Synechococcus elongatus PCC 6301: one gene and its partner. The protein of the gene in region 2 binds, or shares a complex with, the protein of the main gene of each other region. Links are inferred from orthologs where the notes say so. Each region holds a gene or a part of one and is shown on either strand. Other genes may lie near its edges.

Region 1 (7,331 bases), 1.2 Mb from region 2 along the record:
CGAGGCAACCTTTCAGAATTCTCAGCGGATCTGCAACCTAGCCGTTCCAGCCAAACTGACCCGCGTAGCCACAGCGGTCAAGTCCAAGACGGTGTTCTAGATTAGAGCCTTGCTCACAATTGATCAATGGCGAGCGATCGCAGTCGTGGAACTTGAGGTATCTAGACTCGATTCGTGCCCTCGTTGGCAAAACTGGGGCTGCCCGGAAGTTCAACAGCTCATCGCTGAGTCAACAACGCTTCGCGGGCAAGTCTTGCACACGGTCTAACTTCCTTGGCGAATCATGCCTTTGAAGATGTTCTCGTGTGCCATCTTCTGGCGAACCACTTCGATGAACAGATCTTCGAGGTCTTCCCGTGAGATGTCACGCACCTGCTGACGGTACTTCTGCAGATCAAACTGCTGTTCAACACTGAGGGAAAAGTCGGGGAGAGGGGGGAGCATGGGAGCCTCCGGCACTGCAGATGAACAAGCTGTCTCAGACAGCAACTGTTTCAGAGTCTTTCTGAATTGTTACACAAGGTAACTATGGCTTGACGAGCCGTCAATACTGCTATCTCGAATCTTATCTGTGTAGTGATTGTTTACAATCTACGCGCTGCTCCTGCTACGGGTGCTACAGAATTGGCGTGACTTTCCCAGGCAGCGCCTTGATCCTGAGAAAGGATTTGCCCTTTCTGAGACAGCGAACTGCCGGTAGGGCGATCTGCAGGACGCTTAAGGAACAGCCACAGATCCCCCTCGGGTGAAGCTCGGCGGCCACTCAGAATGAAGTAGAGGCAGCAGCATTGGAGGGTTGGCCTAATATGCGTTACTTCTTCTGGTCTTTACTTGCGATCGCTGCCGTCTTACCGATTTCGATCGCTCAGGCTGGGTCAGTGCGTATTGAGCAAGCCCCAAACTTGCAAATGTCTGGCATGTCTGGAGGGGGTCGTGCTAGCGACTGTGGCTACATTGGCAACCGCCCAAGCGAGCAAGTGACTATCAGCCCGCAGTATGTGGAACAGTCAGGCTATCTGCGCATCAGTGTGACGGCTGCAGGCAATCCCACACTTCTGATCGAAGGCCCTTCAGGGCGCTTCTGCTCCGTGGGCCAAGGCGGACGCAATCCCCAGCACGTGGGCGTTTGGCCGGCTGGAGTCTACAACATCTACGTCGGCGATCGCCAGGGCCAGAGCCATCCCTACCAGCTCAATCTGTCGGGGCGCTAATCCTCGTCGAGATCCTGCACTTCGACCGCCTGCACATCGAGGGTTCCTGGCGGTGTGACGCGGACAAGCTGCCGATTTTTGACCTGCAAAACTTCGCCACAGCCTGGGCATTGCAGTGTCGACTGCCCTATCCCACTAACCGGGGTGCCACAGACTGGGCAAGGAGCGTTGATTAAGTTGCGGTTGATCCACCAGCGCAGGCCGAGAATGCCCAGAATGGGCAGCAGGATCAGCAGCCCAACCAGCCCAAACAAGGCATCGCGCAGCCAATTGGGCAGAACTGAGAGCACCAACACGATCACCGCGATTGTGGCGAGACTGCGCCAAGGCGATGGACTGGGGCCAGCACCAAAGTTCACAGGAACCTCCTCAAGTGGCTGTTGTTTCCAGCTTGCCACTTGCCTGTCCTCCAGCGCGTCGCAATGACCGCCCTAAAACCTTGGCAATAGCCGCTGTGCAGAGAGCTGAGTGAGACTGATCAACTCGCTATAGACTCGCGGAAGACGAACAGTAGCTGGCCATGAACCTTGAGCAGGCCCTATCAGGGCGATTGCCGATTGTCTACAGCGATCGCTTTTTGGACCATGACACGGGCTTAGGTCATCCGGAGCGGCCAGAGCGGTTATCGGCGACGGTGACCCATCTGCGATCGCAACCTTGGAGTACGGCTCTCGACTGGTATTTGCCCACCGATCTGGCGACGCGATCGCCCCTGCCTTGGATCGAGACTTGCCACTCGCTGCACTACATCGACAGCGTTCAGCACTTGGCTGAGCGGGGCGGCGGCTCCTTGGATCCGGATACGCCTTGCTCCGCCGCGAGCTACGAGGTAGCGCTGCTGGCCGTTAACGTCTGGCTGGATGGCATCGATCGCTTGCTGACCAGGCAATCTCAGGCGGCCTTTGCCCTGACTCGCCCCCCCGGACATCACGCGCTGGCCACCCATGGCATGGGTTTTTGTCTGTTTGGCAATGCCGCGATCGCAGCCCGCTATGCTCTCGCTCAAGGACTGACGAAAGTTGCGATCGTCGATTGGGATGTCCATCACGGCAACGGGACGCAAGCCTTAGTCGAACAGCAGCCGGCGATCGCCTACGTCTCCCTCCACCAAAGTCCGGCTTACCCTGGCACGGGCTCCGCCTCGGAGACTGGCTTTTATGAAAATGTTCGCAACCTCCCCCTCCCCCCTGGCAGCGATGGGCAGGACTATCGCCAGTGTTTTGAGACGATCGTGCTGCCGTTTTTGCGCGCTTGGCAGCCGCAGTTGCTCATTGTCAGTGCCGGCTACGATGCGGCAGCAGCCGATCCACTCGCCAACATGCGGTTACAGCCAGCGGATTACGGGGCCCTGACCCAGCAGCTGCGATCGCTGCAGATTCCTATTCTGTTTGGCCTCGAAGGGGGTTACGACCTCCCGGCTTTGTCGGCGTCGGTGGCGGCAACGCTGGCTGCTTGTCTGGAACCCCCGTCGGCTCCTAAGCAGTCAGGGTGAATCCTGCGAGTACCTGGCGCGATCGGTTCTAAAATCGAGCCAATTGTCCGAACTGCCGCCATGCTCGTTGCCCCGCCTGCCTTCGCCGAAGCTCAAGTCCTGCTGCAGCGTCTGTTAAATCACGAGTCGCTAGGGGCAGTGCAGGCCCGAGCCTTGATGGAGCAGTGGTCGTCGGGCACCCTGCCCGAGGCTCTGTCTGGGGCACTTTTGGCTGCTTTGCAGAGTAAGGGCGTGTCTGCTCAAGAACTGGCGGCCATGGCGCAGGTGCTCCAAGAACAGGCCGTTGCAGTTGAAGCGAGCGATCGCCGGGAGCCCCTTGTCGATACCTGTGGGACCGGTGGTGACGGTGCCGAAACTTTCAACATCTCAACGGCCGTGGCTTTTGTGACGGCAGCGGCTGGCGTCAAAGTTGCCAAGCATGGCAATCGTTCTGCCTCTGGTCGGGTGGGGTCAGCGGATGTCCTCGAAGCTCTGGGGCTTAACCTGACAGCACCGAGCGATCGCATCCATGCGGCAGTGGATGAGGTCGGCATTACCTTCCTGTTTGCCCCAGGCTGGCATCCCGCCATGAAAGCCGTCGCTCCGCTCCGCAAAATCCTCGGAGTACGCACCGTCTTTAATCTGCTGGGCCCCTTGGTCAACCCGCTCCGCCCGACGGGGCAAGTCATTGGGGTCTACAATCCCGGGCTGCTGCCCACGATCTCAGGAGCCTTGGCGGAACTCGGAGTTCGTCGGGCGATCGTGTTGCATGGTCGCGAAGGTCTGGACGAAGGGGGGCTAGCCGACTGCATGGATCTGGCGATCGTGCGCGAAGGGCAGCTCAGCCAGCAGGTTGTCGATCCCCGCGATCTGGGTTTGACCCAGGCCCCGACGGTCGCACTCAAGGGCGGCAGTGTTGAAGAGAATGCCGATATTCTCAAAGCGGTTTTGCAAGGGAAGGGGACGCGGGCTCAGCAGGATGCGGTCCTGCTTAATGCCGCCTTAGCCTTGGAAGTTGGGGAGCAGGTCGATCGCCTTGACCAAGGCATCGGTTTGGCGCGATCGGTCTTGGCCAGTGGCGCGGCGTGGCAAAAGCTCACCCAGTTAGCGGCCTTCCTTCAGAGCTAAACTCCTCAGGACTCTCGCTGGCCCTAAAACTCGAAATCGACCCGCGGTCGCGAGCCAGTGCGATAATGGTTCGGATCTCGGGCTTTTGCTGCGCTATGTCCCTTGCTGAACGCCAAGCTGCTCTGCTCGTCTTGGCTGACGGATCCGTATTCCATGGTTACGCCTGCGGGGCGGCGGGAACGGTCATCGGTGAAGTTGTCTTCAACACCGGCATGACCGGCTATCAAGAAGTGCTGACAGACCCGAGCTACTGTGGGCAGATTGTCAGCTTTACCTATCCCGAGCTGGGCAACACCGGGGTCAACCCCGAAGACGAAGAGTCTGCCCGGCCTCAAGTCAGCGGCTTGATTGCTCGTAATGTTGCTCGCCGCCACAGCAACTGGCGGGCCGATCGCTCCCTGCCTGACTATTTGCAACAGCACAACATTGTTGGCATCTACGGCATCGACACCCGCGCCCTCACGCAACATTTGCGATCGACGGGGGCGATGAATGGCGGCATCTCCACAACTATTTTGGATCCTGAAGAACTCTGGGCAGAAGTCAAAGCCGCCCCATCCATGGAAGGGTTGAATTTGGTCGATCAAGTCACGACCGATCGCCCCTACGAGTGGCAAACTCCCACCAGTCAAACCTGGGAATTTATTGAAGGGCCAACCACAGAGTCCCTGACAGTTGTCGCCATCGACTTCGGCGTGAAGCGCAATATCCTGCGCCGCTTGGCCAGCTATGGTTGCCGTGTGATCGTGGTTCCGGCCGATACGCCGATCGAAGAAATCCTGCGGCACGAGCCAGATGGTGTCTTTCTCTCCAATGGCCCTGGCGATCCAGCCACGGTCAAAAATGGGATCAGCACCGCCCAAGCACTCCTGCAAACTGGACTGCCGTTGTTTGGGATTTGCCTCGGGCACCAGATTCTGGGGTCAGCCTTGGGGGCTCAAACCTTCAAGCTCAAGTTTGGCCACCGGGGGCTCAACCACCCCTGTGGCTTGTCCCAGCAGGTCGAGATCACCGGCCAAAACCACGGCTTTGCGATCGCGGCGGACTCCTTAGGGCCGGATGTGGAAGTCACCCACCTCAACCTCAACGATCGCACGGTAGCGGGGTTACGACACCGCCATCTGCCCGTCTTCTCGGTCCAGTATCACCCCGAAGCCAGCCCAGGGCCCCATGATTCTGACTATCTGTTTGAGCAGTTTGTGGCTTTAATGCGCGATCGCCAACCCACTCCAGTGGCTTAGACCAGTTGCGACTCTGGCTGCCCTGCCCCTATACTTGAGCGTCTGCTGAGATGACAACGCTGGAGGATACGGCCATTCGCGAAACGCTCGCCCTGACGGTTAGTTTGCGAGGAACCGTAGAAGTCAGGGACGATTACCAATTGTTCCGGCTTACGGGTCAGCTCGATGCCTTCTCGGAGCCGACCTTCCGCAAGGTTCTTGGCAAGAGCCTAGAAGATGGGCCAAAACATGCTATTCTAGATCTCTCGAAGATCGATTTTATCGATAGTTCTGGCTTAGGCGCTTTGGTTCAACTTGCGAAGCAAGCTCAAACCAGCAAAGGAAGTTTGCAAATTGTCACGAATCCCCGTGTCACACAGACTGTGAAACTCGTGCGATTAGAAAACTTCTTGGCCCTTCAGCCTTCGGTGGACGTAGCGCTGTCCAATATCAGCGTGTCATAAGCTTGTTCGTTCCCGAGTCAGACCCCCTCCGCGGCGATCGCCGCCTCAGTCCTGCGGCAGCAAAGCAACTGGCGCCCCAGGCACTAGCCTACCTAGGAGATGCCCTCTACGAATTCCATGTGCGCCTGCGTTTGTTACTGCCGGCGCAGCGTTCCCATCAAGTTCACCAGTCTGTGGTTGGTGCAGTGCGAGCCGAGCGCCAAGCGGAATTGTTGGTGAGTCTACTACCGCTGCTGACAGCGGAAGAACTTGAGATTGTCCGTCGCGGTCGTAATGCGGCCGGACGTGTGCCACGCCGCCTGACTGGAGAATACTATCAGCAGGCAACAGGGTTAGAGACCCTGCTGGGCTATCTCTATCTGTGTGATCCCCAGCGCTTGCAAGCGCTACTCCAGCAGCTGCCCGTCACCGAGTACTGACGCCAGCTCTTCTGAATTTTTCTCCACGCGCGAGCTTTTTCATGTCTGACTATTCGGATCGTTCTGACTTTTCTGAACGCCAAGATCGTTCGAGTGACGATCGCCCGAACTTCCGCCGTTTTGATCGCGATCGTCCCAGTGAAGGTCGCCGTCTTGAAGGCCGCTCAGAGGGCGGATACCGAGGCCGCGATGATCGCGGCGGCAGTGGCGGCTATCGCCAGAATCGCGACGACCGCGGTGGCTTCCGGGGTCGTGATGATCGGGGCGGCTATCGGGGAGGCGACCGCGATCGTCCCAGTGAAGGTCGTCGTTTTGAAGGCCGCTCAGAGGGCGGATACCGAGGCCGCGATGATCGCGGCGGCAGTGGCGGCTATCGCCAGAATCGCGACGACCGTGGTGGCTTCCGGGGTCGTGATGATCGGGGCGGCTATCGGGGAGGCGATCGCGATCGTCCGAGCGAAGGTCGTCGTTTTGAAGGCCGCTCAGAGGGCGGTTTCCGGGGTCGTGATGACCGTGGCGGCAGTGGTGGTTACCGGGGTCGCGATGATCGCGGTGGCTTCCGAGGTCGTGACGATCGGGGCGGTTTCCGGGGCCGTGATGACCGTGGCAGTAGTGGTAGTTACCGGGGTCGTGATGATCGTGGTGGCTTCCGAGGTCGTGATGACCGACGCGACGATCGTGATAACTTCCGGCCCAGCCGCGATCGCGAATTGAATCGGGAAGTCAACACCAGTCCCGCCGGCGATCAGGAAGCGACCGATCACGAATTGATCTACGGTCGTCATGCTGTCTTGGCTGCCCTCCAAGGCAACCGGACCCTCAACCGTATCTGGGTGACGCCGCGTCTGCGCTATGAATCAACTTTCCTGGAGTTGATTGACGCTGCTAAAGCCGGTGGTGCCGTGGTTGACGAAGTTCCCGTTGAGCGGATTCGTCAGCTGACCGATGGTGCTGTTCACCAAGGAATTGCCGCTCAAGTTGCTCCCTACCCCTACCAAGAACTCAGCGATCTCATTGCCCAAGCTAAGGCTGCAACCACAGATCCCGTGATTGTGGTTGCCGATGGGATCACTGATCCCCACAACTTGGGTGCCATCATTCGGACCGCAGGAGCCTTGGGCGCTCACGGTTTGGTGATCCCGCAGCGGCGTGCGGTCGGTGTGACTGCGGCTGTCGCGAAAGTAGCTGCTGGTGCACTGGAAAGCTTCCCTGTCGCGCGAGTCGTCAACCTCAATCCCGCCCTCGAAGAGTTGAAGGATGCCGGTTTCTGGATCTATGGTGCGGCTGGCGAAGCCAAGCAATCGATTCATGAGACCAGCTTCAGCGGGCCAGTCGTGCTGGTTGTGGGATCCGAAGATGAAGGCCTCAGCCTTCTGACTCGAGAGCGCTGCGACCACCTCATTTCGATTCCGCTCCGT
Region 2 (8,343 bases):
GCTCCATGACAGTCTGGTGAGCCGCTTACAGCGACCCTCCTACGGCATTTTCTGGAATAACTTGGCACTGACCCGACCCACAGTTGCGCCCTCGGTACTGTTGGAGTTGGGCTTCATGATTAACCCGCGGGAATTTGAATGGATCGTTGATCTCGACGCCCAAAGCCAATTGGTTGAGGCGATCGCCCAAGGGTTGGTCGATTGGTTCCATTCACAGCCGTAATCGCTGGAATACACGTCCGGTTCCGCTTCCGTGGCACTTTAAAGAAGTGATCCGAACTGCTCGCGGTGCCATGCAGACCCTCTCCACCCCCAGCACAACTGCCACTGAGTTTGATACCGTCATCCACCGGCGCCCTACGCGATCGGTTCGGGTCGGTGATATCTGGATTGGCAGCCGCCATCCCGTCGTTGTCCAGTCGATGATCAACGAGGACACCCTCGACATCGATGGGTCTGTTGCCGCGATCCGCCGCCTGCATGAGATTGGCTGCGAGATCGTCCGCGTCACGGTGCCCAGTCTTGGCCATGCCAAAGCGGTCGGTGACATTAAAAAGAAACTGCAAGACACCTATCGCGACGTGCCCTTGGTTGCCGACGTCCACCACAACGGTATGAAGATCGCGCTGGAAGTCGCCAAGCACGTTGACAAAGTCCGGATCAATCCTGGTCTCTACGTCTTTGAGAAGCCCGATCCGAATCGTCAGGGCTACACACCAGAAGAATTTGAGCGAATTGGCAAGCAAATTCGCGACACGCTTGAGCCCTTAGTCACCAGCCTGCGCGAGCAGGACAAGGCCATGCGGATTGGCGTCAACCACGGCTCTCTAGCCGAGCGGATGCTGTTCACCTACGGCGACACGCCGGAAGGCATGGTGGAATCGGCGTTGGAATTCCTGCGACTCTGCGAAGAGATGGACTTCCGTAATCTCGTCATCTCCATGAAAGCGAGCCGAGCGCCGGTGATGATGGCGGCCTATCGCCTGATGGCCAAACGGATGGATGATCTGGGCATGGATTATCCGCTCCACTTGGGTGTGACCGAAGCCGGTGATGGTGACTATGGCCGGATCAAATCGACGGTTGGGATTGGCACGCTGCTAGCGGAAGGGATTGGCGATACGATTCGCGTTTCGCTCACGGAAGCCCCCGAAAACGAAATTCCGGTTTGCTATTCGATTTTGCAAGCCCTCGGCCTCCGCAAAACCATGGTTGAGTATGTCGCCTGTCCAAGTTGCGGACGGACACTCTTCAATCTGGAAGAGGTCCTTCACAAAGTGCGGGCTGCAACCAATCATTTGGTTGGCTTGGATATTGCTGTCATGGGTTGCATCGTCAATGGCCCTGGCGAAATGGCTGATGCTGACTACGGCTACGTTGGCAAAACCCCAGGAACGATCGCCCTTTACCGAGGACGAGATGAAATCAAACGAGTTCCCGAAGAGCAAGGTGTAGAAGAACTGATCAACCTGATCAAAGCAGATGGACGCTGGGTTGAACCGGAACCGATTGCCTAAGTAAAAAGCCAGAAATTTTGACGTCTATCGGGACTGTGTCGCTCAAGAAAGCCTGTGCTAGATTGAGCCTACTCCTTTCCTGATAGGCGGTTTTCGCCAATGGCTTTTTCTAATCGCAAGCTCATCGCCGGTATTTGTGCTTCTGCGATCGCGACCGTAGCTGTGGTGGGGGCAGGGAATCACTGGGCGAGGGGGCAAGCGCTCTTTCAAGAAAGCCCAAAAGAGATCATTGATGAAGTCTGGCAAGTTGTCGATCGCAACTACGTTGATAGCGTTGGCACTTTTGATCGCAACAAATGGCGTCAGCTGAGACGCGAATATCTTGCCCGGAATTACAAGACGCGGGAAGAGGCCTACAGCGCTGTCAAAGAGATGCTGAAGACGCTGGGGGATCCTTACACCCGCTTCATGGATCCGGATGAGTTTAAAGACATGCAAATTGACACTTCGGGTGAACTCACCGGGGTGGGAATTCAGCTTAGCCAGGACCCTGATACAAAAGAGCTGATCGTTGTTTCACCGATCGAAGGTTCTCCGGCTGCTGCGGCAGGCATTCGATCGCGGGACGTCATCGTCAAAATTGACCAAAAGACCACGCAAGGCATGTCTTCCGATGAGGCGGTCAAACTGATCCGTGGCCCCGTCGGTAGCAAGATCACGCTGACCATCCGCCGCGAGAAAGAAACGATCGCCTTCCCGATCGTGCGGGAACGGATTGAGATTCACTCCGTGAGTGCCCGCGTTCAAGAGTCGCCAACCGGCCCCGTCGGCTACATCCGCCTGCGGCAATTTAGTGCCAACTCGGCACCAGAAATGCGGCAAGCCATCAAGGATTTGGAGGCCAAAAATGTTAAGGGCTATGTGCTTGACCTGCGATCCAATCCAGGCGGGTTGCTCTACGCGAGCATCGACATTGCTCGGATGTGGCTACCGAAAGGCGTAATTGTCTCGACCAAAGATCGCAGCGGCATTTCGGAGCAAGCATCGGCGAACAACCGTGCACTGACCGATAAGCCTCTCGTCGTTTTGGTGGATGGCGGTTCAGCTAGCGCTAGCGAAATCCTCTCTGGTGCTCTGCAAGACAACAACCGAGCTGTCCTGATTGGTTCCAAGACCTTTGGTAAAGGTCTTGTGCAATCCGTGCGGCCGCTGGGCGATGGCTCTGGGTTAGCGGTCACGATCGCCAAGTACCTAACCCCCAGTGGTCGGGACATCAATAAGCAGGGAATCGAGCCCAATATTGTTGCTGAACTGACCGATGCTCAGCGCGAAGATCTCAGCAAAAATCAGGATCAAATTGGAACGGCTAGCGATCCTCAATTCCAATCAGCTCTGAAAGTGCTGACCCAACAGATTGCAACAGCTTCGAATAAGTAAATCGGTTCTGTTTGCTGTCTCAATTCCTTAGAATGCTGCAGTGATGAGAGGGACGAGTTGCGATCGCAACTCGTCCCTCTTTTTGATCGATTTTGAAGATAAATGAGTCTAGAGAAGCCAACTTAACTCACCCAAGTTAAGGAGCAATGGATGAGTAGCTGGCAGGCGATCGTAGCTAGCCTTGCTGTTGATAGTCCTGTAAGGATTTCACTTGCAGCGGTTGCTCTAGCAAGGCACGAATCGCTTCAACAGTAGCTTTCGCCCCCGCGATCGTGGTGACAGTTGGCACTTTGTAATCCAGTGCTGCCCGGCGAATGATTTGGTCGTCCACTTTGGCGCGAGCGCCGGCGGGCGTATTGATGATCAGCTGAATCTGATCGTTCTTGAGTGCATCCAGAACGTGAGGACGACCCTCATGCACTTTGAGAATCGGCTCAACGGAGAGTCGCTGCTCTGCCAACACTTTTTGAGTGCCACCCGTTGCAACCACTCGGAAGCCCAACTGTAGGAATTCCCGAGCAATTGGCCCGATCGCAGCTTTATCGCGATCGCTGACGGAGATAAAGACCGTGCCTTGGCGCGGTAGTCGCTGGGAGGCTGCTAGCTCCGCTTTAGCAAAGGCGCGACCAAAGTCCACATCAATGCCCATCACCTCGCCAGTAGAGCGCATTTCAGGCCCCAAGAGAGTATCCGTCCCGGGGAAGCGATCGAAGGGCAGCACTGCCTCCTTAACCGAAAGGTAGCTGGGCACTAACTCAGAAGTGATGCCGAGATCCGCCAAGGTTTGACCGGACATCAGCCGCGCTGCAATTTTGGCGAGTGGACGCCCGATCGCCTTGGAGACAAAGGGCACCGTCCGCGAGGCGCGGGGGTTGGCTTCGAGAATATAGACCTGCTCATCTTTGACCGCGAACTGAATGTTCATCAGGCCAATGACGTTGAGTGCTTTCGCCAGTTGGGTTGTCCAAGCGCGGATTGTTTCCAGCACCGTCTCATTGAGGCTGACCGTGGGCAGCGAACAGGCGCTATCGCCGGAGTGAATCCCAGCCTGCTCAATGTGCTCCATGATCCCGCCGATCACAACTTGACCAGTGCGATCAGCGAGGGCATCCACGTCGACTTCGATCGCGTTTTCGAGGAACTTGTCGATCAAAATCGGGTGATCCGGCTCGACCTGCACGGCTTCGGTCATGTAGCGCTCTAGCTCGGCGTCAGAATAGACGATTTCCATGGCTCGGCCGCCCAAAACGTAGCTGGGGCGCACCACCGTCGGGTAGCCAATGCGATGAGCGATCGCTAAGGCCTCTTCAGGACTGCGGGCCAGACCATTGGCGGGCTGAGCAATATCGAGCTGGCGCAGGATTTGCTCAAAGCGTTCGCGGTCTTCCGCCGTATCGATCGAGTCTGGCGAAGTACCCCAAATCTGGGTACCAAGGGCTTGGCCTTCTGGCGTTTGCAGGAAAGTTTGCAGCGGTACCGCCAGCTTCAGCGGCGTTTGGCCGCCAAATTGGATGATTACGCCCTGGGGCCGCTCGGCCTCCAGAATGTTCAGCACATCCTCGCGAGTCAGCGGCTCAAAGTAGAGGCGATCGCTGGTGTCGTAGTCAGTCGAAACCGTCTCGGGGTTGGAGTTGACCATGATCGTTTCGTAGCCATCCGCTGCCAGCGCAAAAGCCGCATGACAGCAGCAGTAGTCGAACTCGATGCCCTGACCAATGCGGTTGGGGCCACCGCCCAGAATCATCACTTTGGGGCGATCGCTAGGCCGCACTTCCGACTCTGCCGGGATGGTCGTCAGGCCCGACTCAGCCAAGTGCGATCGCGGCGATTCATAGCAGGAGTAGTAATAGGGCGTGTAGGCCTCGAACTCGGCCGCACAGGTATCGACTAGCTTGTAAACCGGTTTGATGCCCTGTTGCTGCCGCCGCTGACGCACCGCTTCTTCCGAGCTACCAAGGGCAAAGGCAATCTGGCGATCGCTAAAGCCAAGCTGCTTCACTTCTAGCCACTGCGCCGGCGTGATTTGCTCAATTGAGGCGCGCTTCAGGAAGTCCTCACCTTCCAGAATTTCGCGGAACTTCTCAAGGAACCAGGGATCGATGCCGGTCAGCTGATAGATATCGCCATCGCTGAGGCCAAGCAGCATCGCCTGCCGTACCGCAAAAATGCGATCGGGGCTGGGCGTGCGCAACTGCGGTTTGATTTGCTCCAGCGTCGGCAGGGTTTCGGGGCGATCGCAGCCCCAACCGGAACGACCAATTTCTAGCGATCGCAGCGCTTTTTGGAACGACTCGGGAAAGGTTCGCCCGATCGCCATCGCCTCACCCACCGATTTCATCATCGTGGTCAGTTGGGCGGGAGTGCCAGGGAATTTCTCGAAGGCAAAGCGCGGAATCTTGGTAACGACGTAGTCGATCGTCGGTTCAAAGGAGGCCGGTGTCTGGCGGGTGATGTCGTTCTTCAGTTCATCCAAGCTGTAGCCGACCGCCAGTTTGGCGGCGATTTTGGCGATCGGGAAACCCGTTGCTTTGGAAGCCAGCGCTGAACTGCGCGAGACCCGCGGGTTCATCTCGATCACGATCACGTCGCCATCTTGGGGATTGATCGCGAACTGGATGTTGGAGCCGCCGGTTTCCACCCCAATCTCACGGATGATTGCGATCGCTTGGTCCCGTAGGCGCTGATATTCCTTATCGGTCAGGGTTTGTGCTGGGGCCACGGTGATCGAGTCGCCGGTATGAACGCCCATCGGGTCGAGGTTTTCGATCGAGCAGATGATCACAACGTTGTCGGCGAGGTCGCGCATCACCTCCAGCTCAAATTCCTTCCAGCCAATCAGCGACTGTTCGACCAGAATTTGGCTGACAGGGCTGGCATCCAAGCCCGACTGGACGATCAGCTCAAACTCTTCTTGGTTGTAGGCAATGCCGCCACCGGTGCCACCCATGGTGAAGGCCGGACGAATGATCAGCGGATAGGTGCCAATCTGTTCGGCGATCGCCTGGGCCTCGGCCATATTGTTGGCGATGCCGCTGGGACAAACTTTGACGCCGATCCGCTCCATGGCCTCTTTGAACAGGAGTCGGTCTTCAGCTTTTTCGATCGCCTCTAACTTCGCGCCGATCAGCTCCACCCCAAAGCGATCGAGGGTACCGTTTTTGGCAAGCGCGACAGCCAAGTTCAAAGCGGTCTGACCACCCATCGTCGGCAGCAGGGCATCGGGACGCTCCCGCTCGATCACCTGAGCGACCAATTCTGGCGTCAGCGGCTCAATGTAGGTGCGATCGGCCGTCTCGGGGTCGGTCATGATCGTGGCGGGGTTTGAATTGACCAACACCACCTCGTAGCCTTCCTCGCGCAGCGCCTTGCAAGCTTGGGTGCCCGAGTAATCAAACTCGCACGCCTGTCCAATAACGATTGGCCCGGATCCGAGCAGCAGAATTTTGCGAATATCTTGGCGGCGAGGCATGGTACGGTCACAGCGGCAAATCCGATCTATTCTGCCATCCGCGCTGGTGCTCCCCGACACTGACCATGAGGTCAGGCTTGTATGCTAGGGACAATTGCGCATGGGTATCGTCACCACCGGCTATGAGCGAACTTCAGCGTCTCAAGGGTTTGCTGCCACCCGAATTGCAGAGTTGGGTCTTTGTCGAAGCTTCGGCTGCCGTCGATCCGCCCTTGGTGACCTGCGAAGAAATCGGCCGCGACGAAGTCGAAATCCAGATCGACCTCCTGCGCTGGGAGCAGTTAGCGATCGACCAACGCAACCTGCTGTTCTGGCATGAAGTGGGCCGCATCCAAAATGATGCAATTCCCCGTGATGGCTGGGAAATGGCAGCTTTGGCGATCGGCTTGGGCGGCGCTGTCGGTGAACTGTGGGTGCGCGACGGTCTGTTGCTGTTGCTAGCCCTTGGCCTCTCGGGATTTGCTGGCTATCGCCTTTACCTAAAAAACAACAGCGAGAAAAAGCTGCAAGAAGCGATCGCAGCTGATGAACGCGCGATCGCGCTCTCAACGCGCTTTGGTTACAGTCTGCCGAATGCCTACAAGAGTTTAGGCAGCGCCATCAAAACGCTGATTGAGCAAACCCCCAAGAAAAAACAGCGCAGCTTCTACGAAAATCGATTGCAAGCTTTGCGCCGCAGTGCTGCCAAAGCAAAAGCGAAGGCTCAACAGCAAGTGGCCGCGAATCCTGAAACTTTCGAAGACGTCTATCAGCAAGGCTAGAGCTACGGCTGATAGTCAGTTTCTGGCCAAGTAGCTTTGATTTCAGCCGCTTGCTGAGCAGTCGTAAACCGCTCCCAGAGAATGCCATTGCAATCGCGATCGCACTCAAACGATTCTGCTTGCGGATCTTCCCAGCCCAAGTGGCGGAGTTGACCCGCTTGTTCTGGCTCTGTCTGGCGAATCGAAAGGTTGAGCTGCGGCGTGCGCCAGAGTGCATAGGCTCCGGCGATCACGACTTCGGGTTCTTGCCCCAGTCGCTGCGAATAATCCGCTACTGAAGCAGCAACATCAGCCACAGCGATCGCGATGTGCAAGCGTTTCGGCTCAGTCATCTGCCAACTCCTCGAACACGCTTAGGGACAGCAATTGCCCGACTAAATCACTCAGCGATTGGATTCGAGAGCCAGCGTAGGGAAGAAAGCCGCAGCGCGATCGCGAGAGAAAGCCACAAAGGCATTAAAGGCATGGCCTGCCACTCGGGCAGGTTCCAGTTCCGGTCGCAGCAGCTCCCACAGTCGCTGCAGGGGTTCCGTTTGCAAGCGCTCATTCTCAGTCAGAGCGAGCAGCAGCTGATTGCGCAGATAAGCTCCTTCATCCGAGAACAGATATTGCAGACCCATTTGTGCAGTCGGCAGTAGATCAAAACCGCCGTCATTCTGAGCGATCGCAATCAGATTTTCGAGGCGATTCCAGCGGAATTTGCCATCTTTGACCAACACTTCCAAGAGACGACGACGGAGCTGCGGCGATTCACCCTGTAGTAGTCGCTTAGCGATGTAGGGATAGGCCACATCGACAATGCGGAAGTCGGGATTAACGCTCAACGCCAAACCTTCTTGCGTGACGAGCGATCGAATGATCAGGGCAAATTTAGCCGGAACACGGAAAGGATAGTCATACATCAACTCTGAGAAGCGATCGGTAATCGTCTTGAAGTTGAAGTCGCGAACCTTCTCGCCCATGATGTCGCCCAGCACCGACTCCAAGGCTGGGATAATGGGCGTGAGATCACTATCGGGCGTCAGGAAGCCAAGGGTAATAAAGTCCTGCGCCAGCTCAACATAATCACGATTGATCAAGTGAACGACGGCATCGACTAGGGTTTCTTTGGTCAACTGATCCAGCTGATCCATCATGCCGAAGTCAATGTAAGCCATGCAGCCTAAGCCATCGGGTCGCGGGCTGGATGGCAGGGCAAAGAGGTTGCCCGGGTGAGGAT

The links. The genes of interacting proteins can lie anywhere in the genome.
Region 1: the proteins of carB (region 2) and carA are in contact, whole or in part, in a solved structure (PDB 1KEE), measured with the Escherichia coli proteins. The link is inferred for Synechococcus elongatus PCC 6301 from one-to-one orthologs.

Annotation. Positions count from the first base shown.
Region 1 is NC_006576.1:2,109,420-2,116,750, forward strand. What follows is about bases 3,103-5,963. They hold carA (glutamine-hydrolyzing carbamoyl-phosphate synthase small subunit), read left to right. Parts: upstream 3,103-3,875; coding sequence 3,876-5,051; downstream 5,052-5,963. Other genes in these bases: trpD (anthranilate phosphoribosyltransferase), read left to right, coding at 3,103-3,810; SYC_RS10505 (STAS domain-containing protein), read left to right, coding at 5,102-5,494; SYC_RS10510 (ribonuclease III domain-containing protein), read left to right, coding at 5,497-5,913; rlmB (23S rRNA (guanosine(2251)-2'-O)-methyltransferase RlmB), read left to right, coding at 5,955-5,963. In the rest of the region: thiol:disulfide interchange protein TxlA, read left to right, coding at 1-105; phycobilisome degradation protein NblA, read right to left, coding at 265-444; SYC_RS10480 (hypothetical protein), read left to right, coding at 807-1,211; SYC_RS10485 (hypothetical protein), read right to left, coding at 1,208-1,609; SYC_RS10490 (histone deacetylase family protein), read left to right, coding at 1,732-2,703; more of trpD, read left to right, coding at 2,764-3,102; more of rlmB, read left to right, coding at 5,964-7,331. UniProt on the Escherichia coli protein: Small subunit of the glutamine-dependent carbamoyl phosphate synthetase (CPSase).
Region 2 is NC_006576.1:912,904-921,246, forward strand. Bases 2,870-6,742 are described here. They hold carB (carbamoyl-phosphate synthase large subunit), read right to left. Parts: upstream 6,364-6,742; coding sequence 3,070-6,363; downstream 2,870-3,069. Other genes in these bases: ctpC (carboxyl-terminal processing protease CtpC), read left to right, coding at 2,870-2,894; SYC_RS04310 (DUF3318 domain-containing protein), read left to right, coding at 6,486-6,742. Outside these bases: SYC_RS04290 (N-acetylmuramoyl-L-alanine amidase), read left to right, coding at 1-223; ispG ((E)-4-hydroxy-3-methylbut-2-enyl-diphosphate synthase), read left to right, coding at 294-1,517; more of ctpC, read left to right, coding at 1,617-2,869; more of SYC_RS04310, read left to right, coding at 6,743-7,124; SYC_RS04315 (hypothetical protein), read right to left, coding at 7,127-7,456; SYC_RS04320 (ABC1 kinase family protein), read right to left, coding at 7,508-8,343. UniProt on the Escherichia coli protein: Large subunit of the glutamine-dependent carbamoyl phosphate synthetase (CPSase).